3 regions of the Nesterenkonia suensis genome follow, and region 3 is predicted to be linked to each of the others. Evidence: riboswitches for the same ligand, from Rfam matches in the RefSeq annotation. Region 3 holds a riboswitch; each other region holds the start of a gene.
The links. Region 3 has a riboswitch for S-adenosylmethionine ahead of ACYVKI_RS01935 (nitrite/sulfite reductase). Riboswitches for the same ligand answer to the same signal wherever they lie in the genome.
Positions count from the first base shown of each region.

Region 1: linked by a shared signal. The riboswitch ahead of ACYVKI_RS00865 (methylenetetrahydrofolate reductase) and the one ahead of ACYVKI_RS01935 (nitrite/sulfite reductase) in region 3 are both predicted to bind S-adenosylmethionine.
Region 2: linked by a shared signal. The riboswitch ahead of ACYVKI_RS13950 (ABC transporter ATP-binding protein) and the one ahead of ACYVKI_RS01935 (nitrite/sulfite reductase) in region 3 are both predicted to bind S-adenosylmethionine.

Region 1 is NZ_BAAGRN010000001.1:192,094-202,197, reverse strand. Features, by position in the region: gene ACYVKI_RS00885 (thermonuclease family protein) at 1-114, opposite strand, end outside; gene ACYVKI_RS00880 (P-II family nitrogen regulator) at 141-443, opposite strand; gene ACYVKI_RS00875 (sodium-dependent bicarbonate transport family permease) at 454-1,386, opposite strand; gene ACYVKI_RS00870 (helix-turn-helix transcriptional regulator) at 1,510-1,797, shown strand; SAM riboswitch class IV at 1,966-2,105, shown strand; gene ACYVKI_RS00865 (methylenetetrahydrofolate reductase) at 2,168-3,172, shown strand; gene metE (5-methyltetrahydropteroyltriglutamate--homocysteine S-methyltransferase) at 3,356-5,791, shown strand; gene ACYVKI_RS00855 (DUF4097 family beta strand repeat-containing protein) at 5,931-6,833, opposite strand; gene ACYVKI_RS00850 (response regulator transcription factor) at 6,830-7,495, opposite strand; gene ACYVKI_RS00845 (sensor histidine kinase) at 7,486-8,829, opposite strand; gene ACYVKI_RS00840 (alpha-keto acid decarboxylase family protein) at 8,930-10,104, opposite strand, start outside.
Region 2 is NZ_BAAGRN010000025.1:68,914-79,017, forward strand. Features, by position in the region: gene mmsB (3-hydroxyisobutyrate dehydrogenase) at 1-730, shown strand, start outside; gene ACYVKI_RS13920 (CoA-acylating methylmalonate-semialdehyde dehydrogenase) at 736-2,277, shown strand; gene ACYVKI_RS13925 (hypothetical protein) at 2,498-2,902, shown strand; gene ACYVKI_RS13930 (hypothetical protein) at 3,067-4,182, shown strand; gene ACYVKI_RS13935 (ATP-binding protein) at 4,208-5,356, shown strand; gene ACYVKI_RS13940 (hypothetical protein) at 5,721-5,849, opposite strand; SAM riboswitch class I at 5,857-5,968, opposite strand; gene ACYVKI_RS13945 (flavin reductase family protein) at 6,347-6,967, shown strand; SAM riboswitch class I at 7,077-7,196, shown strand; gene ACYVKI_RS13950 (ABC transporter ATP-binding protein) at 7,207-8,079, shown strand; gene ACYVKI_RS13955 (aliphatic sulfonate ABC transporter substrate-binding protein) at 8,221-9,357, shown strand; gene ACYVKI_RS13960 (ABC transporter permease) at 9,357-10,104, shown strand, end outside.
Region 3 is NZ_BAAGRN010000001.1:439,547-449,650, reverse strand. Features, by position in the region: gene ACYVKI_RS01955 (ABC transporter substrate-binding protein) at 1-499, opposite strand, end outside; gene ACYVKI_RS01950 (sulfate adenylyltransferase subunit 1) at 503-1,897, opposite strand; gene cysD (sulfate adenylyltransferase subunit CysD) at 1,897-2,853, opposite strand; gene ACYVKI_RS01940 (phosphoadenylyl-sulfate reductase) at 2,855-3,589, opposite strand; gene ACYVKI_RS01935 (nitrite/sulfite reductase) at 3,586-5,310, opposite strand; SAM riboswitch class I at 5,314-5,400, opposite strand; gene ACYVKI_RS01930 (ABC transporter substrate-binding protein) at 5,515-6,471, opposite strand; gene ACYVKI_RS01925 (ABC transporter permease) at 6,496-7,158, opposite strand; gene ACYVKI_RS01920 (ABC transporter permease) at 7,155-7,805, opposite strand; gene ACYVKI_RS01915 (ABC transporter ATP-binding protein) at 7,805-8,662, opposite strand; gene ACYVKI_RS01910 (DNA-methyltransferase) at 8,659-9,579, opposite strand; gene ACYVKI_RS01905 (DEAD/DEAH box helicase) at 9,609-10,104, opposite strand, start outside.

The DNA of each region.
Region 1 (10,104 bases), 250 kb from region 3:
ACGGCGTCCGCGCCACCTGCCGCCTCCGGCACTCCTGGAAGCAGTGTGCAGCGACCGGCGCACCGATCTCCGCACATTCCGGCGCATCTCGTTCCTCAGGTACTGGTCAGGCATGCATGTCAGCCTAGGCGGAACCGAGGTCAGAACTTCTCCGGACGCAGCACCTCGACGTCGATGACCCACACGGTCATCGCATAGTCCCGGTAGTAGTGCTCCTGCAGATACGCAGAGACCGCCTGAGCGGTGCCCGCGTCACAGACGACCTCCACCCGGATGTTCGCGCTGGCCTCCCAGCCTGCATCGCGCACTCCTCGGCGGCCCTTTCCCCGGGCGTCGGTGATCGTATGCCCACGAGTGCCGAGCTGCTCCAGATCACGCAGGATCTTTCCCTCCAGGGCCGCCTCGGTGACGATGGTCAGCAGTTTGCGCGCGTGCGGATCCATGAGCCTGCTCCTAGCCATGCACCCAGGTGGCCATGGCGTGGTAGATGGGTATGCCGATCAGGACGTTGAACGGAAAGGTGATGCCCAAGGCGGCGGCCAAGGACAGCGTCGGGTTCGCCTCCGGCACGGAGATGCGCATGGCGGCCGGGACCGCGATGTAGGACGCGCTGGCAGCCAGCGTCGCCAGCACCACCGTACCCCCGAGGGAGAGGCCCAGCAGCATGGCTGTTCCCGTGCCCACCACTGCGGAGAACAGCGGCATACCGATGGCGAATGCGGCCAGAAACACCCCATGTCTCCGGAGCCCTGCTACCTGGCCTGCCGTGATGAGCCCCATCTCCAGGAGGAACAATGCCAGAATCCCCTTGAAGAGGTCCATGAACAGAGGCTCGAGCGGAACGACGCCTTCAGGCCCGGAGGCCCAGCCGATGAGCAGACCCCCCAGCAGGAGCACGATGCCCTTGCCCAGGAACACCTCGTGCATCACCGAGCCCCAGCGTGTGGACCGGCTGACGCCCCTGGCTAGCACGATCCCGACGAGGATCGCCGGCACCTCCAGAATGACCAGCAGCAACGGCATGTGTTCTTCGAAAGGCACACGGCGACTGCCGAGATAGGCAACGGCCACAGCGTAGGTGCCGACGCTCACAGAGCCATAGTGCGCGGCGATCGACGCGGCATCCACGCGAGCCAGCCGTCCCAGGAGTCGGAGCACAGGGAACGCGGCGAGGGCGAGGAGGAACCCCATGGCCACCACTCCGACCATCTGCGGCAGCAGCTCTCCCAGGGGCTGCTTCGCCAGCTCCACGCCTCCTTTGAGCCCGATGGCCAGCAGCAGCACGATGGTCACCAGCTCATAGACGGCGGCAGGCAGCCGCAGCTCAGAACGCAGCAGTCCGGCCGCGATGCCGAGGACGAAGAAGAGGATGACCGGGTCGAGCATGCAGCGGGTCCTTCCGGGAGGGTCCTGCACGACGGGGCCACCGGGCGGCCGCCCCATTGCTGACACACAATACACGACTTTTGTTTCATGTTTATTCTGTCACCCTGGATCTATACTGACCCCGTGCCGGATTCAGAGTGGACCTTCCTCACCAACCACGCCCATGTCATCCTCTGCGTCGCCAGAGAGCCCGGCATGCTCGTCCGGGAGATCGCTCGGAAGGTCGGGATCACCGAGCGCGCCGCCCAGCGGATCCTGGCGGACCTGATCGCCGACGGATACGTCGACAGGGAGCGCGAAGGCCGCCGCAATCGATATCGAATCCATCGCGACCGGCCCCTTCGGCATCCCCTCGAGCGCCATCACAGCATCGGAGAGCTCCTCGCCACGCTCGGCGACCCTCCTGCGTGACACAGTCGATGCACCGCTCCACGAGACGCGTGGACACGCCTCACGCCCTGCCGCACACCTCACGCCAGCACCCCGTGTTCATTATGTTCATATATCGTCATCCATGACGTCGACCCTTCTCTCGCATGCCCGACCGTGCTAGCGTCGTGGCAGAGAAGAACACCGAAGGATCACGAGAACCGGTCACATAAGCTCTGGCTTGGCCGGTCGGCAACCCTTTCCCGCGTGACGGGGTGCCCCAGATGACGATCCGGCCGCGAAACTCGTATTCACTGCGATGAATTTATCTTCAGCGGCAAGCACGGCGCAGGGGAAGCCTCCCTGTGGCGCCTCATGAACGATGATGAACGCCCCACACGGAGGACCCTCCATGACACCATCTGTGCCGTCCGCCGGCACTCTGCCTCAGCACGCCCTGGATTCGGACGACCACACGTCACACACCTCCTACTTGGTGCAGCGCACCCGACGCCGCTCGCTGATCTCTTTCGAGGTCTTCCCGCCGCGTCCCGCCACCGCTGGCCGCGACCCCTGGCGCAGCATCGAGCTGCTGGCCGAGGCCGGTCCGGACTACTTCTCCGTCACCCACGGCCACAACCAACCCGAGGGGGCCAACCTGGAGGTCATCCGGCACCTGCTCCGGAGCACCCCCGCCCCCGTGATGGCACACCTCATCAGCGCAGGAAGCACTCCTGCCCAGGTGCGCCGCGCCGTGGAGCAGCTGCTGGACCTCGGCGTCCGGGACGTCCTGGCCCTGCGAGGGGATTCTCCCGACGGGGGCCGGCAGTGGGTCCACCAGCCCGGCGGACTGAATCGGGCCGCCGAGGTGGTGCGCCTGGTCCGCGAGGTGGAGGACGAGCGGCTGGACCCTCCCAAGGGGCCGGGCGCCCGTCCGGTGTCCATCTCAGTGGCCGCCTATCCTCCCTCCGGCACGGACAGGGACCACGCGGCGGACCTGTGCGCACTGTGGGAGAAGCAGGAGGCCGGCGCCGACTACGCGATCACCCAGGTGTTCTATGACCCCGAGGACTACGCCCGTCTGGTGGACGACGCCCGATCTCAGGGCATCCACCTGCCCGTGGTCGCCGGGCTGGCCCCGCTGACGAGCCCCACGCGGCTGCGGCGTCTGGAGGAGATCTCGGGAGTTCCGGTGCCGCAGCACCTGTTGGACTACCTCGACGTCGCAGACCCGGCCGAACGACGACGCCGCGGGGTGGCCGCCACGCTGAACCTGATCGACGCGGTCCTCGAGCTCGGATGTCCCGGGCTGCACCTGTTCACGTTCAACCAACACCCGGCCGCTCTGGCGATCCTCGATCACCTCAGGATCCGGGATGCCGCACGTCAGCAGCGGGTCCTACCCGAGCTGTCCTGACGCCGGAGCGCACCGCTCCCCACCTCACAGGGCCCCTTCATGCCTGCGGACCGCGTCGCGGTCGGCTGTCCTGGTGCGCCCTGCCGCCTCACCCGGGACGAACCGCCCGGGCACTCCATGCGACCCGTCCATCACCTGCGTCTGACCCCAGACACACCTGACACATCTGACAGAGGAGACATCATGACCACCGCCCCTGCCCGCCCCGAGGACCAGCCGCCCGCTCAGGTTCCCGCCCTGCCGGCCACCGTACTCGGATACCCGCGTATCGGACCGAACCGGGAGATCAAGAAGGCGCTGGAGGCCCATTGGCGCGGCGGAGACGTCGCCGCGCTGCGCGAGGCGGTCCGCGCCCACCGCACCCGCACCCTGGGCCATCTGGCAGGCCTCGGCCTGGAGGCGGACTCGGCGATCCCGGCCGACGGCGCCGTGATCGATCAGGTCCTGGACGCCTCGGTGCTGCTCGGCCTGGTGCCACGGCGCTTCCGCGAGGCCGGGTTCTCCGCCGCCTCCCCGGACTCCGGTGAGGGTCTGGCACTGGTCTCCGCGCTGGCCCGCGGCACCTCCACGGTGGAGCCGCTGGAGCTGACCAAGTGGTTCGACACCAACTATCACTACTACGTGCCGGAGATCGAGCCCGACGTCGCCTTCTCCCCTCAGCCGGACGCCGTCGCCGAGCGCTTCCGCACCTTCCGCGATCTGGCCGCCGAGACGGCCGGTGCGGCCCTCCCCCGGCCCACCCTGCTGGGCCCGGTGAGCTTCCTGCTGCTGGCCAAGGCCGTCAGCTCCGCCGAGAGCCCCGCCGACGGCACCGACGGCAGCCTCGCCCAGGAGTCTCGGTTCGACCGGCTCGATGAGCTGGTGACCGCCTACTCCACCCTGCTCGGCGCCCTCCAGGACGCCGGCGCGGCCTGGGTGCAGCTGGAGGAGCCCGCCCTCGCCTCCGACGGCTGGGACCTCCCGCGGGAGCAGATCGTCACCGGCCTGCGCACCGCCTATACGGCGTTCGCGGGGCTCACGGAGCGCCCGGCGCTGTTCGTGCCGGTGAGCTACGGCACCGCCGGCGACGACGCCCTGGCAGTCCTCGGCGCAGCCGGCGTCGAGGCGGTGGGCCTCGACCTCGAACGTGGCGTGCTCCCCCCGGAGCAGGCCCTGGAGCCGCTGACCGGACGGACTGTGGCCGCCGGCGTCGTCGGCGGGCTGAACGTGTGGCGCACCGGTGTGGCCCGGGCCGCCGGGCTGCTGGACCAGCTGCGGGAGCGCCACGAGGGTCCGCTGACGGTCAGCAGCTCCACGTCGTTGCTGCATGTCCCCCATGACGCCGCCCGCGAGACGCAGTTGGACCCGCAGGTGGCCGGCTGGCTCGCCTTCGCGGACCAGAAGGTCGGCGAGGTGCTGGCACTGGCCGGTCACCTCTCCGAAGTCCCGGACGCTCTGGAGGGGCTGCGCGCCGATGATGCCTCGCGTCGCAGGCTCCGGGAGCAGCACCCGCAGGTCCGGGTGGAGGCGGTGCGCCGTCGTCTGGACGAGGTGCTGCCCCAGGACCGTCGGCGGGCCGACGCCGAACACCGCCGGGCCGCGCAGGAGGCGGCTCTGGATCTGCCGCCGCTGCCGACCACCACGATCGGCTCGTTCCCGCAGACCCCCGAGATCCGCCGAGTGCGGGCCGCCCACCGACGCGGCGCCCTCCACCAGCAGGGATACGAGCAGGCCATCCGCGGGCAGATCGCCGACTGCATCCGCCGCCAGGAGGACCTGGGTCTGGACGTGCTGGTGCATGGCGAGGCGGAGCGCAATGACATGGTCCAGTACTTCGCGGAGAACCTGGAGGGGTTCATCACCACCGCCCACGGCTGGGTGCAGTCCTACGGCTCGCGCTGCCTGCGACCGCCGATCCTCTTCGGCGACGTGCACCGCCCGGACCCGATCACTGTGGAGTGGACCCGCTACGCCGCCTCACTGACCCGCCGGCCCGTCAAGGGCATGCTGACCGGCCCGGTGACGATCCTGGCCTGGTCCTTCGTGCGGGACGACCAGCCGCTGGCCGCCACGGCCGACCAGATCGCCCTGGCCCTGCGGGACGAGGTGGAGGATCTGCAGGCCGCCGGGACCCGGATCATCCAGGTGGACGAGCCGGCGCTCCGGGAGCTGCTGCCGCTGCAGGTGGCCCAGCGACCCGAGTATCTGCGCTGGTCGGTGGAGTCCTTCCGCCTGGCGACCTCCGCGGCGAAGCCGGACACCCAGCTGCACACCCACCTGTGCTACTCGGAGTTCGAGACCGTCATCGACGCGATCGACGCGCTCGACGCCGACGTCACCACCCTGGAGGCATCCCGCTCCGGCTTCGAGGTGGTCACCGCCCTGGCCGAGCACGGCTTCTCCCGCGGCATCGGCCCGGGCGTGTGGGACATCCACTCCCCCCGGGTGCCCGGCGTGGACGAGCTCATCGAACGGCTGCGACTGGCCGCCGAGGTGCTGGACCCGCAGATCGTGTGGTCCAACCCGGACTGCGGCCTGAAGACCCGCGGCTGGGAGGAGACGGAGGCCTCGCTGCGCCATCTCGTCAACGCCACCGCGGTGGTGCGCGCCGAGCTGGCGCGGGTCCCGGCCGGAGTATGACGCTCCGTCGGTGAGGTCAGGATCACGACGGCGGCGGGCCGGCAGCCGCGGAGCTCGGCTCTGCGGCGGCCGGCCCGCCCTCGTCATGCCCAGACTCCGTGACTCCGTGGCTCCGTGACTCCGTGGCTCCGAGCCTGGGTCAGTCCCGCTCCCAGGGCTTCGGCGGCGCGCTGGTCAGCGTGATGTCGCCGTCTCCGGTACGCAGGGCGATCCGGCAGGTCACCTCGTCGTCATCCTCCCTGTTGACAGTCTCCTCTCCGAGGTCGACGTCGACCTCCCCCGACGCCTCGGTCTCCACCGTGCACCGCCACGGATCCTCCTGGGCCGGCAGGGTGATGCTGATGTCCCCGCGGCCGGTGCTGACCTCCAGGGACGCGGGCAGCGCGGTGTGAGTCAGGTCCAATGATCCGACCCCCGTCTGCACAGCGACGACCTGGCCGCTCAGCCCTTCGGCGTACACCCCGGACTGGAGAGTCCGGACATCGACGTCACCCTGGATCCCGAACAGCATGACGTGGCCGGCCACGTAGTCGGGCTCCCCCACCACGGTGACCTCGCCGAGGTCTCCTCCGGTCAGCCACAGGTCGAGATCGCCTTCCAGGTGCTGGACGGTGTAGTACATGCCCTCGGCGGAGACCACACTCAGGTCCTGTTCGCGCGGGATCAGCAGCTCCTGATCGACCAGGGTCCCGCAGTCCGGGGCGCAGCGGGTGGTCACGGCGGTGGCGCCGTCGAGCTGGGTGACCTCGGTGAAGGGGTCTCCCGGCACCCGGTGGAGGTTCTCTGTCAGCTCCATGCGGTCGCGGTCCTCCCCGGAGAACGTCATCTGCAGGGCCTCGCCGGAGTACCAGATCGCCTCCTGCGGATCACCGAGAGTGCGCTGGATCTGCTCCGGCTCGCGGCCGCCGGCCAACCAGGTCAGCTGGAGGATACCCACGAGTGACGGGTGCACACAGGCTGCCAGCACCAGGGCGGTGAGCACTGCACCGAGCCCGCCCCAGAGCCTCCGGGGCCATCGGCTGGTCCTCGGCGTGGCACTCATGCGACTCCCCTCTCCCGCCCGGAGGACAGGTAGGCCAGCACGGCCAGCACCCGCCGGTTGTCGGTGCTGGCCGGAGGGATGTCCAGCGTGGTGAAGATGGCGTTGATGTGCTTGGAGACCGCGGAGTCGCTCAGGTGCAGGGCGGCGGCGATCCCCCCGTTGGAACGCCCCTGCGCCATGAGCTGGAGCACCTCGAGCTCACGCGGGGTGAGCGCGTCGAGACCGTCGCGCCCGGCCTGTCGGCTCAGCAGCTGGGAGACCACCTCCGGATCCAGGACGGTGCCGCCGGCGGCCACCTCGTGGACCGTGTCGAGGAAGTCGTCCACTTCGGCGACCCTGTCCTTGAGCAGGTATGCCACACCGCGCGTCTCCCCGGTCAGCAGGTCCACTGCGTAGCGTTCCTCCACGTACTGGGAGAGCACGATCACGGCCAGCTCGGGTCGGTCCGCACGGAGTCTGAGTGCAGCGCGGATGCCCTCATCGGTGAAGGTCGGCGGCATCCGGACGTCCACGATCACGAGGGCCGGGTCCTGCTCGTCGACCGCCTCCAGTAGCGCCTGGGCGTCTCCGACGGCCGCGACGACGTCGATCCCGGCATGCTCGAGCAGGCGCACCAGTCCCTCGCGCAGCAGCACGGAGTCCTCGGCGATGATCACGCGCACGGCAGCACCGCCTCCACTCGGGTCCCGGCTCCTGCCGGACTGTCCACCATGAGCCGCCCCTCCACTGCGCTGACGCGACGCTGGAGGCCCTGCAGCCCGGTGCCGGAGGCCGGGTCGGCTCCGCCGGCGCCGTCGTCGTCGATGCGCACCATCAGTTGATCGTCCTGGCGGGTGATCCGGACGCTGGCCTGGTCCGCCCGGGCGTGACGCATCGCGTTGTTGAGCGCCTCGGCGACCACGAAGTAGGCGACCGCCTCGACCTGGACCGGGGGACGCGGCTCAACCTCCACGCGGATCTCCACCGGGAACGGGACACGGTCGGCGAGCGCGGAGATCGCTGCGTCGAGTCCTCGGTCCTCCAGCACGGCGGGGTGCAGTCCGCGGACCAGGTCGCGGATCTCCTGCAGCGCGGAGGTGACCTCCCCCTGGGCACGGACCAGCGTCTCGCGGAGCTGTTCCGGGTCCTGGGCGTGCATCCGGCGGGACAGGCCCAGATCCACGGCGAGTGCGGTCAGCCGCTGCTGGGCGCCGTCGTGGAGGTCGCGTTCGAGGCGGCGCCGTTCGGCGTCGGCGACGTCGACGGCGTCGGAACGGGCCTGGTCCACCTGCTCCAGTCGGGCCTGCAGCCGCGCAGTCTCATCTGTGCCGTAGAAGCTCCGCAGCAGGCGGCGGTCCAGCTCACTGAGTCCATGGATGATCCACGGAGAGGCGAGCAGCGTGACCGCTGCCAGCAGCCCCAGGAGCAGGCCGGTGATGTCATCGAAGAGGGTGGAGCGCGACAGCAGCGCGTCCCCGGCGACGACCAACAGCAGGAGCACCATCGCCGTCACCGTGGAGAGCACCGCGCCTCCAGCCAGCAGACTGGAGACGACGGCACCGCTCACGCTCCGCCCGAGCATGCCGGGCTTGGTGCGGTCATTCTTCCGGATGATCAGGCAGCGCCACCAGGGCAGACCGTCTGGGGTGGGCGGCGGGTTCAGCGCCTCCCCCAGCAGGTGGGTGGCTCGGGAGAACTGGAGCTGATCCGCCACGCGCGCGACGGCGGGGAGCACGGCCACCGCGACGATCGGCGCGATGATCATCGCAGTCACGAGCCTGGTGCTCAGCGACCAGGAGTCGAGGAAGGTGAGGAGCGGTCCGCCGGCATCTCCAGGGCTGAACGTCAGGACCCGCCACAACGCGAAGAACGCCGTCATCGGCATCATCCAGACCAGCCACCCGGTGGTCAGGGAGATCAGCTCCGTGACCATCCGCTCCAGTCGAGCCCGCAGACTGAGCCGGACGCCGTCGTCCGGCGCCGCGCTGGCTTGGGGCTGCGGTGTCGTCGTCATCATCTTCGAGCCTAAGCGGCCTGGGCGGGGACGGCGAGCCAGGCAGCTGCCCGGTCCTGGTGCAGAAAACTGCACCCGGACCGGGCATCATGGCAGGCCAGAGTCAGCGCTTCAACGCGTTGGCCACGTCCTCCAGCAGCTGCGGGATGTCGTCACGGTGCGTCACGGCCTCGATGAACACCAGCTTCTCGCGGTTCTCCATGGCGTCCTGGCAGGCCTGCAGCAGCTCGGCCTCGGTGGAGGCCCGGCGGAACAGATGCCCCTCCTCCGTGGCGCCGAAGAGCTGCGGCACCAGCTCCCACCGCCAGGGGGCGATGTCGTTGTAGATCTCGTCGGGGCCGTGGATGGCGCGCTCCACGGTGTAGCCATCGTTGTTGACCAGCACGACGACGGCGGGCAGCTTCTCGCGGATGATCACGCCCATCTCCTGGATGGTCAGCTGAGCGGAGCCGTCACCGATGAGCAGCACGGGGCGACGACTGCGGTCCGCCAGGCCGGCCCCGAGGATCGCGGGCAACGTGTACCCGATCGAGCCCCACATGGGCTGACCGATGAACGTGGACTTCGCCGGGAACCGGTGGGTGGCCATGCCGAAATAGCTGGTGCCCTGGTCGGCGGCGACGATGTTGCCCGGTTCCAGCTGGGCGGCGAGGATCTCCCACAGGCCGTCCTGTGTCAGGGCGACGTCTGAGGGGTCACGCGGGGTCTGCGGTCCGGGTGCCTCGGAGGAGGGCATGGGGGCGACGTCGCCGAGATCCGAGATCACCCGGTGCAGCACGGACAGCGCCGCCTCCAGGGAGATCGGGGTGAAGACCTCGTCACCGATCCGAGCTCCGAAGCGGGAGATGTCGATGAGTCGCGCAGGATCGAGATCCATGGAGAACCCGGCGGTGGTGTTGTCGGTGTACTCCACGCCGAGCGTAATCAGCGCATCGGCTCCTTCGATGACATCGCGCACCCGCTGCTGAGAGGCGGCCCCGGAGTAGATGCCCACGAAGTTCTCGTCGGATTCGTCCACCAGGGTCTTTCCCCAGGCGAGGGTCGCGAAGGGCAGGTTCGAGTCGGCGAGGAAGGAGGCGAGCTCCTCGGTGGCCCCGAGGCGATGGACCAGCAGGTCGGCCAGCACGGCGGTGCGGCGGCCGGGCAGGAAGCGGCGCAGCGCCTCCTCGAAGGCGGTCTCCGCTCCGGGGGTGGTCACCGGCAGGTCGGTCATCAACGGCGCCGACGGTGGGAAGGCCGGCACCTCGGCGACGTCGGCGGCGAGCATCAGGTAGCCGG
Region 2 (10,104 bases), on a different contig from region 3:
GGACTCCTCCACAGTGGACATCGAGACCTCCCAGCACTGCCATGACGTCTCGTCCGAGCGTGGCTTCCGTTTTGTGGATGCCCCGGTCTCCGGAGGGGTCTCCGGGGCCGCCGCCGGGACCCTGACATTCATGGTCGGCGGGGAGGAGGGCGCGGTCGCCGATGCCGCCGAACTCATCGAACCGATGGCCGGACAGGTCATCGCCGCCGGAGGGCCCACCGCCGGCATCGCCGCCAAGATCTGCAACAACATGATGCTGTTCATCGACCTGCTGGCCGCCGCAGAAGGTTCCCAACTGGCGGAGAAGCTCGGCCTGGACCCGAAGGTCTTCTGGGAGATCGCCTCCGTCTCCTCCGGGCACTCCTGGGCGCAGCAGACCTGGTACCCGGTGCCCGGGGTCGTGGACTCCGCCGCCGCCAACCGCAACTACGATGCGACGTTCCGCGCCGACCTGGCGCATAAGGACATCAGCCTGGCTCTGGACGCCGGGGAGAAGACCGGGGTGAGGCTGCAGGCCGCCCAGTTGGCCCGCCAGCGATTCGCCCAGCTCATCGAAGAGGGCTATCCGGACAAGGACTGCACGCTGATCGTGAAGTACTCCTCGCCCGACGGCGGCGCCCCCGGCTGGGACGGGACCGGCTCCGCCCGGACACCATCCAGCCCAACCGACGACCCAACAGACGACCCAGCAGCTCAGGCCGCTCCCGCGGCCGAGACCGGAAAGGCCTGACCACCATGGCATCGACCACCCCCAGCGGCTCCCCCACCGGAGCAGCCCGCGGCGTCGACGGCGAGCTGCCCGTCATCGGGCACGTCATCGGCGGCGAGACCATCACCGAGGCCGCCCGCCACACGCCGGTCCGCAACCCGGCCACCGGCCGGGAGACCGGACGGCTCGCCCTGGCTGACGCGCAGCGGGTCCGCCAGGCCGTCGACGTCGCCGCCGCGGCGCAGAAGGCCTGGCGCCGCACCGGGCTGGCCAAGCGGACCCAGATCATGTTCCGCGCCCGGCAGATCCTCGACGAACGCCGCGCCGAGATCGCCGCCACGATCACCGCCGAGCATGGCAAGGTCCTCTCCGACGCCGACGGGGAGATCACCCGCGGCCTGGAGAACGTGGACTTCTGCACCGGGCTGATGCACCACCTCAAGGGTGAGTACGCCGAGCAGGTGGCCACCGGGGTGGATGTCCACCAGGTGCGGCAGCCGCTGGGAGTCGTCGCCTGCATCACCCCGTTCAACTTCCCGGCCATGGTCCCGCTGTGGATGGTCACCACGGCGATCGCCGCGGGCAACGCGGTGATCCTCAAGCCCTCCGAACGGGACCCCTCGGCCTCACTGCTGATCGCCCAGGCGTTCCGCGACGCCGGGCTGCCCGACGGCATCCTCAACGTGGTCCACGGAGACAAGGAGGCCGTAGACGAGGTGCTGGTCAACCCCGGCGTCGCCGCGGTGAGCTTCGTGGGGTCCACCCCGATCGCGAAGCACATCTACGCCACCAGCGCCGCGCACGGGAAGCGGGTCCAGGCCCTGGGCGGGGCGAAGAACCACATGGTGGTCATGCCCGACGCCGACCTGGACTCCGCCGCCGACGCCGCAGTCTCCGCCGCCTATGGCTCCGCCGGCGAGCGGTGCATGGCGATCTCGGTGGTGGTCGCCGTCGGAGACATCGCCGATGAGCTCGTCGAGAAGATCCGCACCCGTGCCGCGGACCTGAGCATCGGCGACGGCACCGATCCGGCCTCGGAGATGGGTCCGCTGATCACCGCGGAGGCTCTGGACCGTGTCACCGGCTATGTGGCCGGTGCGGCCGAGGAGGGGGCCTCCGTGGTCCTCGACGGCCGGGAGCAGCAGTTCGACGGTGAGGGCTACTTCATCGGCGCCTCCCTGCTCGACCACGTCACCCCGGGGATGCGGGTCTACGATGACGAGATCTTCGGCCCCGTGCTCTCGGTGGTCCGTGTGGGCAGCTATGACGACGCCGTGGAGCTCATCAACGCCAGCCGCTACGCCAACGGCACTGCCGTGTTCACCCGGGACGGCAAGACCGCCCGCGAGTTCGAGTTCGACATCGAGGTCGGCATGGTCGGGGTCAACGTCCCGATCCCGGTGCCGGTGGGCGCCTTCAGCTTCGGCGGTTGGAAGGACTCGCTGTTCGGCGACACCCACATGTACGGCCCGGAGGCCTTCACCTTCTACACCCGCCGCAAGGTGGTCAGCAGCCGCTGGCCCGAGCCCAGCGACTCGCAGATCAGTCTGGGATTCCCCACCCACTGAGGCTGGCACCACCCCGGCCGATCAGGGTGGGATCAGGGTCGAATCGGGGTCGGCTCCGGGTCGCGACCTGGTGACATGACCCGGCCTCCACCAGTAGTTTCGAAGGACCGGCGGAGCCGAGGGACGACAGGAGCCGGACAGGTGGCGCCCAGGCGCTGCCCCGGAGCCGCCCCGCCTCGGCTGCACCCACCAGGGTCATGACGGAGCGAAGGAGTTGACGATGGGACTGCTCTCACTGGGTGTCGGCATGGCCGTGGGCTATGTGATCGGCACCAAGACCGGCAGAGAAGGCTTCGACAAGGCGCGCAGGTCCGCCTCTGAGGCCTGGAACGACCCTGACCTGCAGGAGAAGATCCAGGACACCGTCTCTTCGGCGACCGACACCGCCGGCAGGGTGGCCCAGGAGGTGGCGGAATCGGCCAGACGGGCCGCCGCCGCCGCGGCCGAGGCTGTCAGACAGGGCGCCACGGAAGCCTCAGACACCTTCGACGAGGAGTTCCACGCCCCGGAGACCGTGCCCTCCAGCCACGGCGACGTCGACAGCGACCCCGGGCTGAGCACGGAGAAGGACGGCAGCGACTGGGCCCAGGAGGGCGGAAGCCCGGGCACCCGCGACGGCGGCTGACCGGCTCCTCCACACAGAGGGGGGTTCGGCGGTGTGGGCCCTGATGACAGCCGTTCGCGGCTGATCAGGGCCCACACCGCCGAGCCACCTGCAGGCAGGGCCGGAACGTCAGACTCCTGCGGCCTCCCGACGGCGACGTCGCACCCCGGGATATCCTGGTGCCCATGGCCAGCCACGGGAACGCTTCGCAGTCGACCGCCGCGGACGGCGAGACGATCGACATCGAGCTCGGCGCCGAGCCCACGGCGCTGGAGCGGTTCATCGCCGACCACGTGCAACCCCGCGCCGACGAGCTGCGCGACGCACCCCGAGTCCCCCACGACATCGCGCTGCTCCAGCGTGAGCTGGCCCGTCGGCAGATCAGCGTCCGTCAGGTCGACCCGCACCATGCCGTATTCACCTTCGGAGACGTCGTCGTCGGCGGCATGGACCGCTCTGTGACCACCCTCGTCTCCGCGAACGCGCGCCGGATCGCCCGCAACAAGGCCCTGACCAGACGACACTTCGAGCTGCAGGAGATCCCCTCCCCCGCTGGCCGTTCCTTCCGCGAGAAGGAGATCACCGAGGCCGCCAAGTATCTGGGGGCGCTGTCCGGCCCGGGAGTCCTCAAGCCCGCCAGCGGCCGCTCCGGGCTGGGGATCACCGTCGGCCTGACCAGCTCCGAGGAGCTGCGCCAGGCCTGGCCGGTGGCCTTGGAGTCCCGGCAGACCCAGGAAGCACCCAGCAGGCGCCTGCTGATCGAGCAGTTCCATGACGGTCTGGACCTGCGGGCCTTCGTCGTCGGCGAGCGGCTGATCTCCGCGATCGTCCGGGTCCCGCTGCACCTCGTCGGCGACGGCTCCTCGGAGCTGCGCGCACTGCTGGAGGACACTTTCGCCCGTCGGCAGCGCCACAGCCTGCTGGCCGAGCATCTCCCCGAAGTCCGGGAGGCCGACCTGCGGCCGCTGGGCCTCTCCCTCTCCTCGGTGCTGGAGAAGGGCGAACTGGTGATGCTGAATCAGGCGGCGAACCTCCGCGCCGGTGGGGTGCCGGTGGATGTGACCGACCAGGTCGGAGAAGACCTCGCCGACCTCGCCGTCGACGCCATGTGGGCGGTCCCCGGCCTGTATGCGGCCGCAGTGGACCTGCTGGTGCCGGACCTGACCACCGCCGAAGGAGCCGTGGTGCTGGAGGCCGAGGCCAGTGCCAGCCTCGCCCCGCATCACTTCCCCGCCTACGGCAGGTCGCGGGACGTGGCCGGGGCGATCGCCGAGCAGATCCTGATGTCCGCCTCCCTGTGATGCGGAGGAGGTTATCCTGTGACGCATGTCCCCTGAATCCTCCGCCCCGACGGACAGCCCCGCCGAGACGACGACCTCCGACGGCCCCGCGTCACCTCCGGAGCGGACCGCGCCGGTGCTCTCAGCCTCTGCTGACGCCGTCGAGCGATTCATCGCCTCCCACGTGGAGCCCCAGGCGGACCAGCTGCGTACCTGGAGCCGGGTCTCCGCCCATGACCAGCTGCTGATGGCAGCCGCCAAGCGTCAGAAGATCACCGTGAAGAAGATCAACGACACCAACCGCCTGCTGTTCCTCTCTGGTGTGGTGATCGGCGGCATGGACTCCGTCATCACCTCCCTGGTCAGCCACCAGGCGCGGCGCGTCTCCCGGTCCAAGCAGATGACCAAGCGGTACCTGATGGCCTCGGAGGTGCCCACCCCGAAGGGCCGGGCGATCAGCCCCACCGAGTTCTCCCGGGCCGTGAAGTACATGAAGGCGGTGAGCGGGCCCGTGGTGGTGAAGCCGTCCTCGGGCCGCGCCGGTCAGGGCATCAGCACCGGGGTGCGCACCGAGGCGGGCCTGCGGCAGGCCTGGCAGGAGGCGATGGCCTCCCGGGCGGCCACCTCCAACGTCCGATACCAGATGATCGTCGAGGAGCATCACCCCGGGCTGGACCTGCGCGTCTATGTGGTGGGGGAGAAGGTCGTCGGCGGCATCGTGCGTGTGCCGTTCTACGTGGTCGGCGATGGCGTCTCCACCATCGGCGAGCTGGCGGAGGCGGAGATCCACCGGCGCCGGAAGAACACCTATCTGCGGGCTCGTCAGCCGCAGGTCACCGAGGAGTTCCTCGCTCGGATGGGCCTGACCACTCAGGACGTCCCGGAGACGGGGCGCATCCAGAAGCTGACCCCGATCGCCGAGACCACTCGCGGCGGCGGTGTGACGGTGGACGTGACCGATCAGCTGCCCGATGCGCTGAAGGAACTCGCCGTGGACGGGCTCTGGGCCATCCCCGGACTGAGCGCCGCCGCCGTCGACCTGCTGGTGCCCGACCTGGAGACCGACGAGGGCGCAGTGGTCCTGGACGTGAACCCGTACGCGAACATCGTGCAGTTCCGGTACCCCGCCTATGGGCAGCCGCGCATGGTGCATGACGCGATCATGGAGCAGATCCTGCACCGCGCCTCGCGCTGAACCGCGGTGGACCGTCCGCGCAGGAGGTTCTGCACCACCACATCACGTCTGCCTCACCAGATCTGCTGGGGCAGACGTGATCTGACCGTGCGAAACGGTGAGGAGGAGTGAGGATGGACGACGGCGGCAGGGACGGGACGCACGTGCAGCGAGCCGGTGCTGAGGACGCCGGGCGTCGCCCTGGCAGAGGCCCCGGCGGATGCGCCTGATGCCGACGCCCGGCGATTCTACCGCCGCCAGGGCTTCCAGGAGATCGACCCCAAGACGGGAGACCACGCCCTGCTGATGCAGCACCAGAGAGGAACTCCCGACGCCGACCACGCGGCCATGCCCAGTGAAACCACGGGGCCGACGTCGGGAGAGTCTATGGGGCGCCGGAAGGCGCCGCACCGGAGGCGGGACGCGCGGTCCGGCGGACGCCGTCGACGCCGTGGTGGATCCCGTGGCGCCGCGCGGCGTGGAGGGTCATGAACACATGACGTGGTGAGATCATCAGGCAGTCTCCATCGTCTCTGGCGGTAGCACCGTTCCCCGGACCGCAAGGAGCGCGGCTGCACCGGGTGGTTGCTGCGACGTCGTCGAGCCAGATCTCTCGGTCGCTCTGGATGGGTTGGTGAATCCCAGCCTACGCCGCAGACCTGAACATTCGTCAAACTCCACGGATAAGTTCATGACATAGAACGTAAGAATGCGCGGACCGGGCTGCGTCACGTCCCCTCCTCCCCTCGACCTCCCATTCCCCCCCTCGAGGAGCCCGAACCCTCTCTCACGGCCCTCCCTCCGGCTCCTCGGCCGGCTCCTCAGCCAGCCCCCCTCGGACACGCCGTTGAAGGTCTCGACCGGCGTCCGTACGCTGGCCTGACGAGACCTTCCCGAGCGACTGAGAGATCGGGCTCGACGACGCCGCAGCCACCCTGCGACGTGCCCCGCCTGCCTGGCGAGCACGTCGGAGGCGGTGTTGCCGCCAGGACCGATGGGAGCTGATCCTCCATGAGCGCAGCACTGGCCACCCCTGGGCCCCCTGCGACCACCCCGACCCCTGCGACCACTGCCGAGGCGCCCGTGCAGAAGACCCACGACGTCGTCGCCTCCCGCGAGGCCACCCCGCTGAGCACCATCGACCCGGGGGAGCTGCGTGAGGTCTTCGGACGCTTTCCACAGAGCGTGGTCGTCGTCGCCGCCGCAGTGGACGGCCGCCCGGAGGGACTCGTCGCCTCCACCTTCACGGTCGGAGTCTCGCTGGAGCCGCCGCTGGCCACCCTGGCGGTGCAGCACAGCTCCTCCACCTGGCCGAAGCTCGTCGGCGCGGATGCGGAGCTGGGCATCTCCCTGATCGGTCGCGGCCAGGAGGCGCTGTGCCGGAAGATCGCCTCCAAGGATCGTCAGAGCCGCTTCTCCGGGGTAGACCTCACCACCGGAGCGCGGGGCGCGATCACGCTCGACGGCGCACCGGTCACCTTCACCACGCGCATCCACGATCAGGTCCGGGCCGGGGATCACGACATCATCGTGCTCGAACTGCTCGACCTCGCCGTCGAGGAGGACGCCGAAGCGCTGGTGTTCCACCAGAGCCGGTTCCGAACCCTCGACCCGCTCTCCTCCGAGAGCTGACCCCTCCCCTCCTGCGAAGCGCTGCCGAGCAAGCCCCCGCTCCGGGGATGTCTCATACTGTGACATCTCCTTTGCCCGGTCGGCCCCGATGTGCGTAGGGTTGACAGTGCCACCATCCCGAGCGGCTGAGAGATCTGGCTCGACGACGCCGCAGCAACCTTCGGATGCGCTGATGGGCCGTCTGTGCCCATCGCATCAGAAAAGGTGCTACCGCCAGGATCGATGGGAGAGATATTCCTATGGGTTCCTCTGCACCCACACTCGCCCCCCGCGAGTCTGACCTGTTCACCTCTGGACCGTCCGGCGGCACGGCCGTGCTCGAACGACCCGCCGCCGCGGCCACCCACTCCTTGGACGTCGAGCTGCGTGACGTCGGACGCAGCTTCGACGGTTGCACCGTGCTGCGCGACGTCGACCTGCACGTCTCCCCCGGTGAGGTGGTCGCCATCCTGGGTGCCTCCGGCTGCGGGAAGTCCACCCTGCTGCGTGCCGTCGGCGGCCTGGACACCGGGCACACCGGGACGGTCGTCATCGACGGCACCCCCGTGCGCACCTATGACGAGCGCACCGCCGTCGGGTTCCAGGAGCCACGGCTGCTGCCCTGGCGCTCAGTCCACCGCAACGTCTCGCTGGGCCTGCCACGCGGCGTCCCCAAGGCTGAGGGCCAGGATCGGGTCGATGAGCTGCTCGAGCTGGTCGGCCTCGCCGAACGCGCCCAGCTGCGCCCGCGGGAGATCTCCGGAGGGATGGCGCAGCGCGCCTCGCTGGCCCGAGCGCTGGCCCGGCGCCCCGGAGTGCTGCTGCTGGACGAGCCCTTCGGCGCCCTGGATGCGCTGACCCGGCTGAAGATGCAGGACCTGCTGCTCGACGTCCACGCGCAGACCGGCACCACCGTGCTGCTGGTGACCCACGACGTCGACGAAGCCCTCCAGCTCGCCGACCGCATCCTGCTGCTCGGCCCTGACCCCTCCGGTGACGCCCGAGAGGGCGCCACCGTCTCCCGGCTGCTCACCGTTCCGGGCAGCCGACCCCGCGACCGCGCCTCCGCCGAGCTGGCCGCCCTGCGCGGTGAGCTGCTCGCCGGGCTCGGTGTCGACGCCCACGCACATTGACCCCGTCCGCTCTGCCCTGCGCGGGCGTCCGAGCATGACCCGCACGCCCCTGGTCTCCGCCGGGCGGCGCCAGCGAGAGTCCGTCTCGGCCGGGGCGCAGGCAGAGCGACGACCACCACCCACGAAAGGTCCGTTCACCTCATGCCCAGCCTGACCACTCCCTCCCCCCGTCCTGTCCCCGGCGCTGTCCCCGGCGCTGTCCCCGGCGCTGTCGGCCGCACCAGCCGCCAGCTCAGCCGGGCCGCCCGCACCGCGATCGCCGGCGTCGGCGTGACGCTCCTGGCCGCCGGCTGCGTAGAGGGCGAAGGCAACGGCGCCGGAGCCGACGGCGAGTTGGAGACCCTCAGCATCGACTTCGCCACGTACAACCCGCTCAGTCTGGTGATGATGGAGCACGGCTGGCTCGAGGAGGAGCTGGCTGAGGCCGGCACCGACGTCGAGTGGATCCAGTCCCACGGCTCCAACGACGCCAACGAGAAGCTGCGTGCCGGGGCGATCGACCTGGGCTCCACGGCCGGCTCGGCGGCGCTGCTGGCCCGCGCCAACGGCTCACCGATCCACATGGTCCTCATCGAGAACCAGCCCGAATGGTCAGCATTGGTCACCTCCCCGGATTCCGGCATCGGCGACGTGGAGGACCTGGAGGGCGCCTCGGTGGCCGCCACCCTGGGCACGGACCCGTACTTCTTCCTGGTGCAGTCCCTGCAGGAGGCCGGTCTGGAGATCGGCGACGTCGAGGTGCAGAATCTGCAGCATGCCGACGGCCACACTGCGCTGGCCAATGGGGACGTCGACGCCTGGGCCGGGCTGGACCCGATCATGGCGGGCGCCGAGGCCGACGGCCAGGAGCTCTTCTACCGCAACGTGGACTTCAACACCTACAGCGTCATCAACGCGACCGAGTCGTTCATCGACGATCACCCGGAGGTCGTCCAGACCGTGGTGGACGTCTATGAGCAGGCGCGTCAGTGGGCCCTGCAGAACCCGGACGAGACGGCAGAGATCCTCGCCGAGTACGGAAACATCGACTTGGAGGTCGCCGAGACCGTCATCCAGGAGCGGTCGAACTTCGAGGTCGACCCGGTCCCCGGCGAGGCTCAGCACCAGGTGCTCCAGGAGGTCGGCCCGATCTTCATCGACACCGGCGACGTCTCCAGCCAGGACAGCATCGACGACGCCCTGGAGACCCTGTTCCACCCGGAGTTCGCGGAGAATCGTGCCGCCACTGAGGCAGAAGGGGCCGACGATGAGGCCACGATCGTCGAGGATGATGAGTGATGAGCCAGACGCTGCCCGATGACGCCCACCCCCGGGCCGAGGCGGCCCGCCTGCAGTCCGCCGAGCCGGCGCAGGCGGTGGGCGAACGGGACTCTGCCGCGCCCCCGGCGGTGACCGACCCGGACAGTCCGACCGCTGCAGTGCCCGCTCCGGTGCGCCGGATCCCGGGAGGACGGGTCCTGCTCGGAGCGATCGTGCCGCTGGCGCTGCTGGGACTCTGGTACGGCGTCGCGGCCTCCGGGATGTTCTCCCCCGTGCAGCTGCCGGCCCCGCAGACCGTGCTCAGCGCCGGCGTGGAGCTGTTCGAACGCGGGGAGCTCTACCAGCACATCGCGATCTCCGTGCAGCGTGTGCTGCTCGGCTTCGGCATCGGCGCCGGCCTGGGCCTGGTGGTGGGCTCGCTGCTGGGACTCTCCCGTGTCGCCGACACCCTGCTGCACCCCACGGTCGGAGCGTTCCGTGCGGTCCCCTCCCTGGCCTGGGTGCCGCTGCTGATCCTGTGGATGGGGATCCATGAAGACTCCAAGGTCACGCTGATCGCGATCGGCGCGTTCTTCCCGGTGTTCACCGCCGTGCACTCTGCCCTGCGGCATGTGGATCCGCATCTGGTGGAGGCAGGCCGCGCGTTCGGGTATCACGGGCTGCGACTGCTGGTCACCGTTCAGCTGCCGGCAGTGGTGCCCAGTGTGTTCTCCGGGCTGCGTCTGGCTCTGGCACAGGCCTGGCTGTTCCTGGTGGCCGCGGAGC
Region 3 (10,104 bases):
CGTCACGGACGACCAGCTGGACGCCGCCGGATGCGGCCCCGGAGGCCACGTAGAGGCTCTCCCCCTCCGACTGGGCGTAGGAGTGGATCGCCGGGGTGGGGCCGATGAACGCGGCGTCCACCGCTCCGGCGGTGAGCGCCTCCACCGCGGCGGGACCTGCGTTGAAGGTCTCCGCCTGGAAGGCCGTGCCGTGCAGGTGCTCGGTGAAGAGACCCTCCTGCAGACCTACCAGGGCAGGGGCATGGGTGACGTTGGGGAAGTATCCCAGTCGCACGGAGTCTGCCCGCTGGTCACCGGCATAGAGTTCCTCAGCGGAGAGGGTGTCCTCGAGCTGCGGCTCCTCCTGCCAGGTCGCACCCAACACCGCCGTGCTGCCCACCAGCAGCGCAGTCCCGGTCGCGACGCCGACGGCGAGCGCCCGCCGCGGCCCGGCGGCACGGGAGACGACCCGTCCGTCGGGAGCAGTGGTCTGCTCAGAGGTGATGCGGACCCGGCCCATGGCTCACTCCGCCAGCCAGGCGTCGTCGTCCTGGTCCTCGGCCTCTGCGGGGACCGGCAGCCGCACCATGCCGGCGGCCAGCGTGTCGCCGCTGTCCGGGTCGATGAGCAGCACCGCACCGGTGCGCTTGGCGGTGGCGTAGTCGTCCACCGGCAGGGCGCGTGCCAGCCGCAGGGTGACGGTGCCGATGTCGTTGAGCACCAGCTGGTCCGTGGGCTGGGCGGTCAGACTGGCCAGGTCGAGCCGGTCGGTCACCTCGCTGACCAGTCCCTTGACCGTCGCGGTGCCGTGCTTGACCAGCACTCGGGCGCCGTCGGTCAGGGCGCCGTCCCCCAGCCAGGCCAGGGAGAGGGTCAGCTCGTCGAGCTCGGTCGCCGGTGACTCCGAGGAGGTCAGCAAGTGGCCGCGAGCGACGTCGAACTGTCCCTGAAGCTCCACCACCACCGATTCCGGAGCCTCGGCCCGGCCGGCGCCGTCGGTCTCCTGGCCGGTCTGCTGGCCGGTCTCCTGGCCGGTCTCCTGGGCGGCTGCCCGGGCCTGCAGCTGGGTCCGGTGCACGGCGGTCACCGAGGTGCGGTGGCCACCGGGCTGGATGAGCACCTCGTCCCCGGCCTCCAACGCGCCGGAGACGATCTGTCCGGCGTAGCCGCGGAAATCCGAGTGCGGACGGATGACGGTCTGCACCGGCAGGCGCAGCGGCTCCGTGCGCCGCCGGGCATGGTCGGCGTCGGGCAGCTGCTCCAGGATCGGCAGCAGCGCCTCGCCCTCGTACCAGGGGGTGTTCGCCGAGGGGGCCACCACGTTGTCCCCGCGCAGCGCGGAGACCGGCACCACGATCGGGTCGGACGCTCCGGAGCTCCCGTGGGAGTCGGACCCGAGTTCGGCGACGATGGCAGCGAGGTCCGCCTCGACCTGCCGGAAGGGCTCCTCCCGGTAGTCGACCGCGTCGATCTTGTTGACCGCGATGATGACATGCTCCACCCGCAGCAGATGCGCCACCGCCAGGTGGCGGCGGGTCTGCTCCACCACGCCGTGGCGGACGTCGACCAGCAGCACCACCGCATCCGCGGTGGAGGTGCCGGTGACCGTGTTGCGGGTGTACTGGACATGCCCGGGGCAGTCGGCGAGCACGAAGCTGCGCCGGTCCGTGGCGAAGTAGCGGTAGGCGACGTCGATGGTGATCCCCTGCTCGCGTTCGGCACGCAGGCCATCGGTGAGCAGGGCGAGGTCGAGCTCCGCGCCGTCGGTGCCGAAACCACGGTCCTTGGAGGAGCGGACGACGGCGTCGAGCTGGTCGGAGAGGATGGCCTGGGCGTCGTGGAGGAGGCGTCCCACCAGGGTGGACTTGCCGTCGTCGACGCTGCCGGCGGTGGCCAGCCGGAACAATGTGGCGGTCATCAGAAGTATCCGTCCTTCTTGCGGTCCTCCATGGCAGCTTCGGAGAGCCGGTCGTCAGCACGGGTCGCCCCGCGCTCGGTGATGGTGGCGGCGGCGACCTCGCGCAGCACCGCAGCGTTGTCCGCAGCCTCCGAGAGCACGGCCCCGGTGCAGGACATGTCCCCCACCGTCCGGTAACGCACCCGCAGCTGCTCGGTCGGCTCGTCACCGGTGGGCCGGCTGTGCGGCCCGACCGCGCGGATCATGCCGTCGCGCTGGAAGACCTCGCGCTCGTGGGCGTAGTACAGCGGGGGCAGCTCGATGTCCTCAGCGGCGATGTAGCGCCACACGTCCAGCTCGGTCCAGTTGCTGATCGGGAAGGCCCGCACATGCTGGCCCGGGCGGTGACGCCCGTTGTAGAGATTCCACAGCTCGGGGCGCTGGCTGCGCGGGTCCCACTGGCCGAACTCGTCGCGCAACGAGAGGATCCGCTCCTTGGCGCGGGCCCGGTCCTCGTCCCGCCGGGCGCCGCCGAAGACAGCGTCGAAGCGGCGCTGCGCAATGGTGCGCAGCAGCGGGACGGTCTGCAGCGGATTGCGGGTTCCGTCGGCACGTTCGGTCAGCTCACCGGAGTCGATGAGCTCTTGGACGCTGCCGACCACCAGCTCCAGACCGAGGCGCTCCACGGTGCGGTCCCGGAAGTCGATGACCTCCTCGAAGTTGTGCCCGGTGTCGATGTGCACCACCGGGAACGGGATCCTCCCCGGCCAGAAGGCCTTCGCGGCCAGGTGCAGCATCACCACCGAGTCCTTGCCTCCGGAGAACAGCATGGCCGGGCGGTCGAACTCGGCGACGACCTCGCGGATGATGTGGATGGACTCGGCCTCCAGTCGGGCCAGTGCTGACTGGCCGGCGAGGTCCACGGCGGCGGCGACGTCGGCGGCCCGCGGGGCGGGCGCGGCGGTGGCGGTGGTCATCTCAGGCTCCTGTGGCAGTGGTGGTGTGGATGCCGCATTCGACCTTCCCGCTGCCGGACCAGCGGCCGGCGCGGGGGTCCTCGCCCTCGGCGACGGGGCGGGTGCAGGGGCGACAGCCGATGGAGGGGTAGCCGTTCTGCAGCAGCAGATTCACCGGCAGAGCGTGGCGGTTCGAGTAGTCGACGAGGTCGTCGAAGCTCCAGGAGGCGACCGGGTTGACCTTGATCAGCCCGTGCAGCTCGTCGAAGGTGACCAGCGGGGTGTCCACCCGCGTGGGAGCCTCGTCCCGACGCACTCCGGTGAACCAGAGCTTGTAGCCGCTCAGCGCCTCGGCGAGCGGCTCCATCTTTCGCATCCGGCAGCAGGCGGCGGGGTCCCGGCCGAACAGGTCCTTGCCGTACTCGGCGTCCTGCTCCGCCACGGTCAGCTTCGGGGTGACGTCGACGACGGTCACGTCCAGCTGGCGGGCGACCTCGTCACGGGCGGCGAGCGTCTCGGTGAAGTGGTAGCCGGTCTCCAGGAACAGCACGTCCACGCCGGGCAGCTGCTCAGCCACCAGGGCAGGCAGCACGGCGTCCGCCATGGAGCAGGCCACCGCGACGTCGGCGGTGTCCACGTTCCGCGCCACCCAGCCGATGACCTGATCGGCGGAGGCCTCCCAGCCGAGCTCCTCGGCCCCGGCGGCCGCCAGGGACCGCAACCGGTCCGCTGTGGTGAAGTCTGTGGTGGTCGTCATGCCGGCTCGACCTCCTTCTTCTGTAGCTCGGACTCGTCGACGCGGTGGCTCCACTGGGCGAAGGTCTCGCCGGACTGGCGTCCGGCCAGGTAGCGGCGCACGAGCAGCTCCACATAGTCGACGAGCTCCTCAGCAGTGACCTTCAGCCCGCGCACAGTGCGCCCGAGACCGGCCTCGTCACGGTCGACGAAGGTGAGCCCCCCGCCGAGGTGGACCTGGAAGCCGGGGCTCTTGCCGCCGTCGCCGTCCGGCAGCAGCTGGCCTTTGAGTCCGATGTCCGCCGTCTGGATCCGGGCGCAGGAGTTGGGGCAGCCGTTGATGTGCAGGCTCAGCCGGACCGGCATCTGATCGGCGACGTCGGCCAGGCGCTCCTCCAGCGCATCGATGGTCCGTGCCGCCGTGGTCTTGGTCTCCACGATGGCCAGCTTGCAGAACTCGATGCCGGTGCAGGCGATGGTGGAGCGGCGGAAGACGCTGGGCCGCGGATCCAGCCCCAGCTCCGCCAGACCGGCGGAGACGGCCTCGATCTCCTGTTCGGCGATGTCGAGGACCACCAGCTTCTGGTGCGGGGTGGTGCGCAGCCGGTGGGAGCCGTGACGTTCCAGCAGGTCGGCCAGCTCGATGAGCAGCGTGCCGGAGACCCGTCCCACGGTGGGGGTGACGCCGATGTAGTACCGGCCGTCCTTCTGCCGGTGGACGCCCACATGGTCCCCGGGGGTGTCCGGTGCGGCGGGCGGCGGACCGTCGGTGAGCCGCCGTCCGAGGTACTCGTCCTCGAGGATCTGACGGAACTTCGACGGCCCCCATTCGGCCAGCAGGAACTTCAGCCGGGCCTTGTTGCGCAGACGCCGGAAGCCGTAGTCACGGAACGTCTGGGTCACCGCGTGCCAGACCTCAGCGGCCTCCTCCTCGCGGACGAAGACCCCCAGCCGTTCGGCCAGCCGCGCATTGGTGGAGAGCCCTCCGCCGACCCACAGGTCATAGCCGGGGCCGTGCTCCGGGTGGAGCACCCCGACCAGGGAGAAGTCGTTGATCTCATGGACCACGTCCTGAGAGGGATGCCCGGTGATCGCGGACTTGTATTTCCGCGGCAGGTTCGCCAGCTCCGGGTCACCGATGTAGCGCCGGACGATCTCGGCGATCACCGGAGTGGGGTCGATGATCTCGTCCGCGGCGATGCCGGCCACCGGCGAGCCCAGGATCACGCGGGGGGTGTCTCCACAGGCCTCAGTGGTGCCCAGACCGACCGCCTCGAGGCGGCGCCAGATCTCCGGGACGTCCTCCACGGCCACCCAGTGCAGCTGGACGTTCTGCCGGTCGGTGACGTCCGCGGTGTCCCGGGCGAAGTCCCGGGAGATCTCGCCGATGACGCGCAGCTGCTCGGTGGTGAGGGCCCCGCCGTCGATCCGGACCCGCAGCATGAAGTACTTGTCGTCGACCTCCTCGGGCGGCAGGGAGTTGTGGGCCCCTGCCGGCACTCCGGGCCGCCGCTGGGTGTAGAGGCCCCACCAGCGGAATCGGCCGCGCAGGTCATCGGGGTCGATGGAGTCGAAGCCCTGCTTCGAATAGATCTGCTCGATCCGCTCGCGGACGTTCAGACCGTTGTCCGCCTGTTTGAACTCTTCGTTGTGGTTCAGCGGATCGGTGCCGTCGATCTTCCACTGTCCGTTCGGGCGCTTCGCGGGCCGTCGGGTGGGCGCGGCAGACACGTCAGTGCTCATGCTCCTCCATCGCTTCTGGCGTGAGCACCCGGCTCTCCCGGGTTGCTGCGGCGTCGTGGAGCCAGATCTCTCGGCCGCTCTGGATGGTCGGTGGTGTGAGCACCACGCTACTGCACGTCGCCGCACAGACGAAGATTCGACGTCACATGCCGTCATCTATGTTCATGTGTTCACCCCGCATGCGCAGTGCTCGCAAGCGGGTGCTCAGGTGTCGTCGAGCCCTTTCTCCTTCAGCCAGTCGGCGGCGACCTCCGCAGCAGGAGCCTGGTCATCCACGCTGGCCGCGTTGAGCCCATTGAGCTCCTCCTGGCTCAGCTCCGCGGTGACCGCCTCGATCAGTGCCGACGCCTCCGCGTCCACGGACTCGGAGACGAGCGGGACGATGTTCTGCGGCAGGACCAGCTCCTCCGGGTCCTCCAACCTCACCAGGTCATGGGCCTCGATAGCAGGGTCGGCGCTGTAGATGTCGGCGACCTGCACGTCACCGTCCAGCAGCGCGCGCACCGTCAGCGGCCCGCCGGAGTCCTCCACCGGCACCAGGGTGATCTCCACCCCGTAGACCTCCTGCAGCCCCTGCGGCCCATACGGACGGGTCTCGAACTCGGAGTTCGCCGCGATGCTGAGCTCCTCGTCGACGTCGGCGAGGTCGCCCACGCTGCTCAGCCCGCGCTCCTGGGCGAACTCCCCGGTGACCACGAAGCTGTCCTGATCGGTGGCCTCAGCCGGTGACAACGCGGAGATGCCCTCCGGCAGGCTGTCCTCCAGTCCGGCGAGGACGCTCTCGAGGTCCGACGCCTCAGACTCCGGGTCCACATACTGCAGCAGGTTCCCGGCATACTCCGGAAAGACGTCGATCTCCCCGGACTCCAGCTCCGGCATGTAGACCTCACGCTGACCAATGTCGAACTGCCGGTCCACCTCGTGGCCGGCCGCCTCCAGACGCTGGGCATAGAGCTCGGCGATGATTGTGTTGGAGTAGTACTGCTGGGATCCGACGACGATCGCACCGCCCTCGCCGCCCTCACCGTCACCCCCGCCCTCGGCCAGCGGATCCTCGGCGCCGCAGGCGGTCAGCCCGAGCGCGGCCAGACCGAGCAGCGTGACAGGCCCGCGCCCGCGCACGGCGAGACGGCTGACGGATCTCTTGACGGGGTGGGGCACGGGGCTCACATCCTCTCCTGAGGCTCAGACGATCCCGGGGATCCTCCTGAGCATCCGCTGGGCGATGACGAACACGGCGTCGGCCAGGACTGCCACGGTGATGACCATGAACGACGCTCCCAGCATCATGGCATAGTCATGGTTGCGCAGGCCCAGGAACAGCGGCCGACCCAGTCCCCCGGCACCCACATAGGCTGCCAGCGTGGCCGTGGCGATGACCTGGAGCGTCGCCAGGCGGATGCCGCCGAGGATCAGTCGCAGTCCCAGCGGCACCTCCACTGTGGTCAGCACCTGCCACGGGCTCAGCCCCTGGGCACGGGCCGCGTCCACCACCCGGCGGTCCACCGCCTCCACTCCCGCGTACGCGCCGGCGATGATCGACGGCACAGCCAGCACCACGAAGGCGATCATCGGCGCGGTGAGCCCGATGCCCACCGCCAAGGCGGTCAGGGTGATCAGCCCCAGCGTGGGCAGCGCCCGAGCGGCACCGGTGGACAGCACCGCCACCGCACGGCCTCGCCCCGTGTGCCCGATGATCAGCCCGATCGGCAGGGCCACCAGCACCGAAATCCCGACCGCCAGCACCGTGTACCAGAGGTGCTCGGCGATGCGCACTCCGAGCCCTCCCGGACCGGCCCAGTTCTCTATGCTGAGCACCCACTGGAGGGCGTCGACGAGCGGAGTCATCCCGTCGCCCCGGCCCGCCGGTGCTGCCAGGGCATGGCCAGCCGACCCAGCGCCACCAGCAGCAGGTCCACCACGACGGCGAGCACCACCGTCATCACGATGCCCGCCACGATCGAGGGCACGATGCCGCGCTGGAAGCCGTCGGTGAACAGCGAGCCGAGGCTGGTGACCCCCAGCACCGCGGAGACGCTGACCATGCTCAGCGTGCTCACCGAGACGACTCGCAGCCCGGCGAGCAGGGCCGGGCCGGCCAGCGGCAGCTCGACGGTGAGGAACGCGCCCATCCGGGAATGTCCGACCGCAGTGGCGGCCAGTCGGACATCATCCGAGACGGCGGCGAAGGCGTCCGCAGCTGATCGGACCATCAGCGCCAGGCCGAAGAGGGTCAGGGCGACGACCACGTTCAGCGTGTCCCGGACTCCGGTGCCGATCAGGATCGGCAGCACGATGAACAGGGGAAGCGACGGGATCGCATAGAGCAGACCGACCGAACCCAGCACGGGTTCACGCAGGCGACCGAGCCGGTCAGCGAGTCGGCCCACCGGCAGCGCGACCAGGAAGGCCGCCGCCACGGCCGGGAGGCCGAGCAGCAGGTGATCTGCCGTCAGACTCAGGATGCGAGGCAGATTCGCCAGGATCCACTCCATCAGAAGTCCCCGGGCCCGCGCTCCCGGCCCTCTGCCCCCGCAGCTCCTTCAATCAGTCCGATCGGCCGCCCGGAGCTGTCGATGACGGTCCAGCCCCCACCGACCCGTGGGGAGATCTGCAGTCGGCGCCGTCCCTCCTGGAGGCCCAGGAAGCGTGAGACGAAGTCGTCAGCGGGGTTCTCGACCAGCTCGCGGGGCGTGCCGGCCTGGGCCACCTCTCCTCCGGCCCGGAGCACCACGATCTGGTCCCCCAGGGTGAGCGCCTCCTCGATGTCGTGGGTGACGAAGATGATGGTCTTGCGCAGCTCCCCCTGCAGCTTCTTCAGCTGGACCTGCAGCTCCAGCCGGACCAGCGGGTCCACGGCTCCGAAAGGTTCGTCCATGAGCAGGATGTTCGGATCGTCGGCCAACGCCCGGGCCACACCGACCCGCTGCTGCTGGCCGCCGGAGAGCTGGGCCGGATAACGGGTCCCCAGCTCCGGCGAGAGATCCACCATCTCCATGAGGGACCGCGCCCGGCCCTGCGCCTCAGACCGGGAGACACCGTTGAGACGCGGCACAGTGGTGATGTTGTCGAGCACCCGACGGTGCGGCATCAGCCCGGAGTGCTGCATGACATAGCCGATGCTGCGACGCAGCTGCACCGGCCGACGCGAGGCGATGTCCGCCCCGTCGATCCGCACGGCACCGGAGGAGGGCTCGACCATCCGGTTGACCATGCGCAGCAATGTCGTCTTCCCACATCCGGAGGAGCCCAGCAGCACGGACGTGGTGCGGGAGGGCACCGTCAGGGTGACGTCACGCACCGCCGTGGTGCCGTCCGGGTAGGTCTTGGTGACCTGGTCGAACTCGATCATCCGGTGTGGCCCGTCCGCTCGCCCGGGACCCGGACGCAGTCGGAGGCTGTCGGCTCCGGGCCCGGCCGATGCACCTGAGCGTGTTCACCGAGCCGAGCGGTCATCACGTCCACGGCCCCGGCCGAGGAGTCGATGCAGACGAACCTGCGGCCGGTCTCCACGGCGGCGGCCCCCAGGGTGCCGGAGCCGGCGAAGAAGTCCAGCACCCAGTCCCCGGGGCGGGAGGACGCCTGCACCATGCGACGGACGAGCCCGACCGGCTTCTGGGTGGGGTAGCCGGTCTTCTCCCGGCCGGTGGGTGAGACGATGGTGTGCCACCAGACGTCGGTGGGCAGCTTGCCCCGGGCGGCCTTCTCCGGGGTCACGAGCCCAGGGGCCATGTAGGGTTCCCGGTCGACCTCGGCAGAGTCGAAGTGGTACTTCGCGGGGTCCTTCACATAGACCAGGATCGTCTCGTGCTTAGTCGGCCAGCGCTTCCGCGTGCGGGCTCCATAGTCATAGGCCCAGACGATCTCGTTGAGGAAGCAGTCCCGTCCGAAGATCGCATCGCACATGACCTTCGCGTAGTGGACCTCGCGATAGTCCAGGTGCAGGTAGAGGGTGCCGGTCTCGTCCAGGAGCCGCCAGGCCTCGAGGAGGCGTGGCTCGAGGAACTCCCAATAGTCCGGGAAGGAGTCGTCATACTGGGCGAGCAGCTCCCGGAAGGTGTCATAGCTGCGTCCGGCGAAGCCGACCCGCCCGCCGGCGCCGTCCTGCCGACGGACGGTGGTGGTGCGGACCGACTGCTGGGCCCGGCCGGTGTTGAACGGCGGGTCCAGGTAGATCATCGCGAAGGCCCCGTCGGGGAACCGCCGCAGGTGCTCGAGGTTCTCCCCCTGAAGCACCAGCGACGGCCCCTCCACGTCGAAGACGGTCATCCTCGGGTCCTCGCGGGTCCGGGTGAGGCTCAGTCGCCGGAGGACGAGTTTGAGCCGGAGCCGGTGCGCCGACGGCGCCGACGCTTACGCTGACCGCCGGATCCGCCCTCACCCTGGGCCGAGGAGGACGAGCCGCTCTGCTTCTCCCCGGACTGCTGGCGCTCCCCGTCGGAGGACGACCGACGGGTGCGGCCGCGTCCCCCGCGAGAACCGCCTCGGGACCCGCTGTCGCGGGAGCCTCGACCCTCGCGGGACCCTGCCTCCCGAGAACCTCCACGGCCCGTGCCCGACGACGTGCCGCCGAGGTCCTCGAGCGTCTCGTCGTCCAGATTCGTCTTGGAGCGCTTGTGCCGCGGCAGCCGCCCCTTGGTGCCCTTGGGAATGTCCAGGTCGGTGAACAGATGCGGCGAGGAGGAGTACGTCTCCACCGGCTCATCGATCCCGAGGTCCAGCGCGCGGTTGATCAGCTTCCAGCGCGGGACGTCCTCCCAGTCCACGAAGGTCACCGCGGTGCCCTTCTGCCCG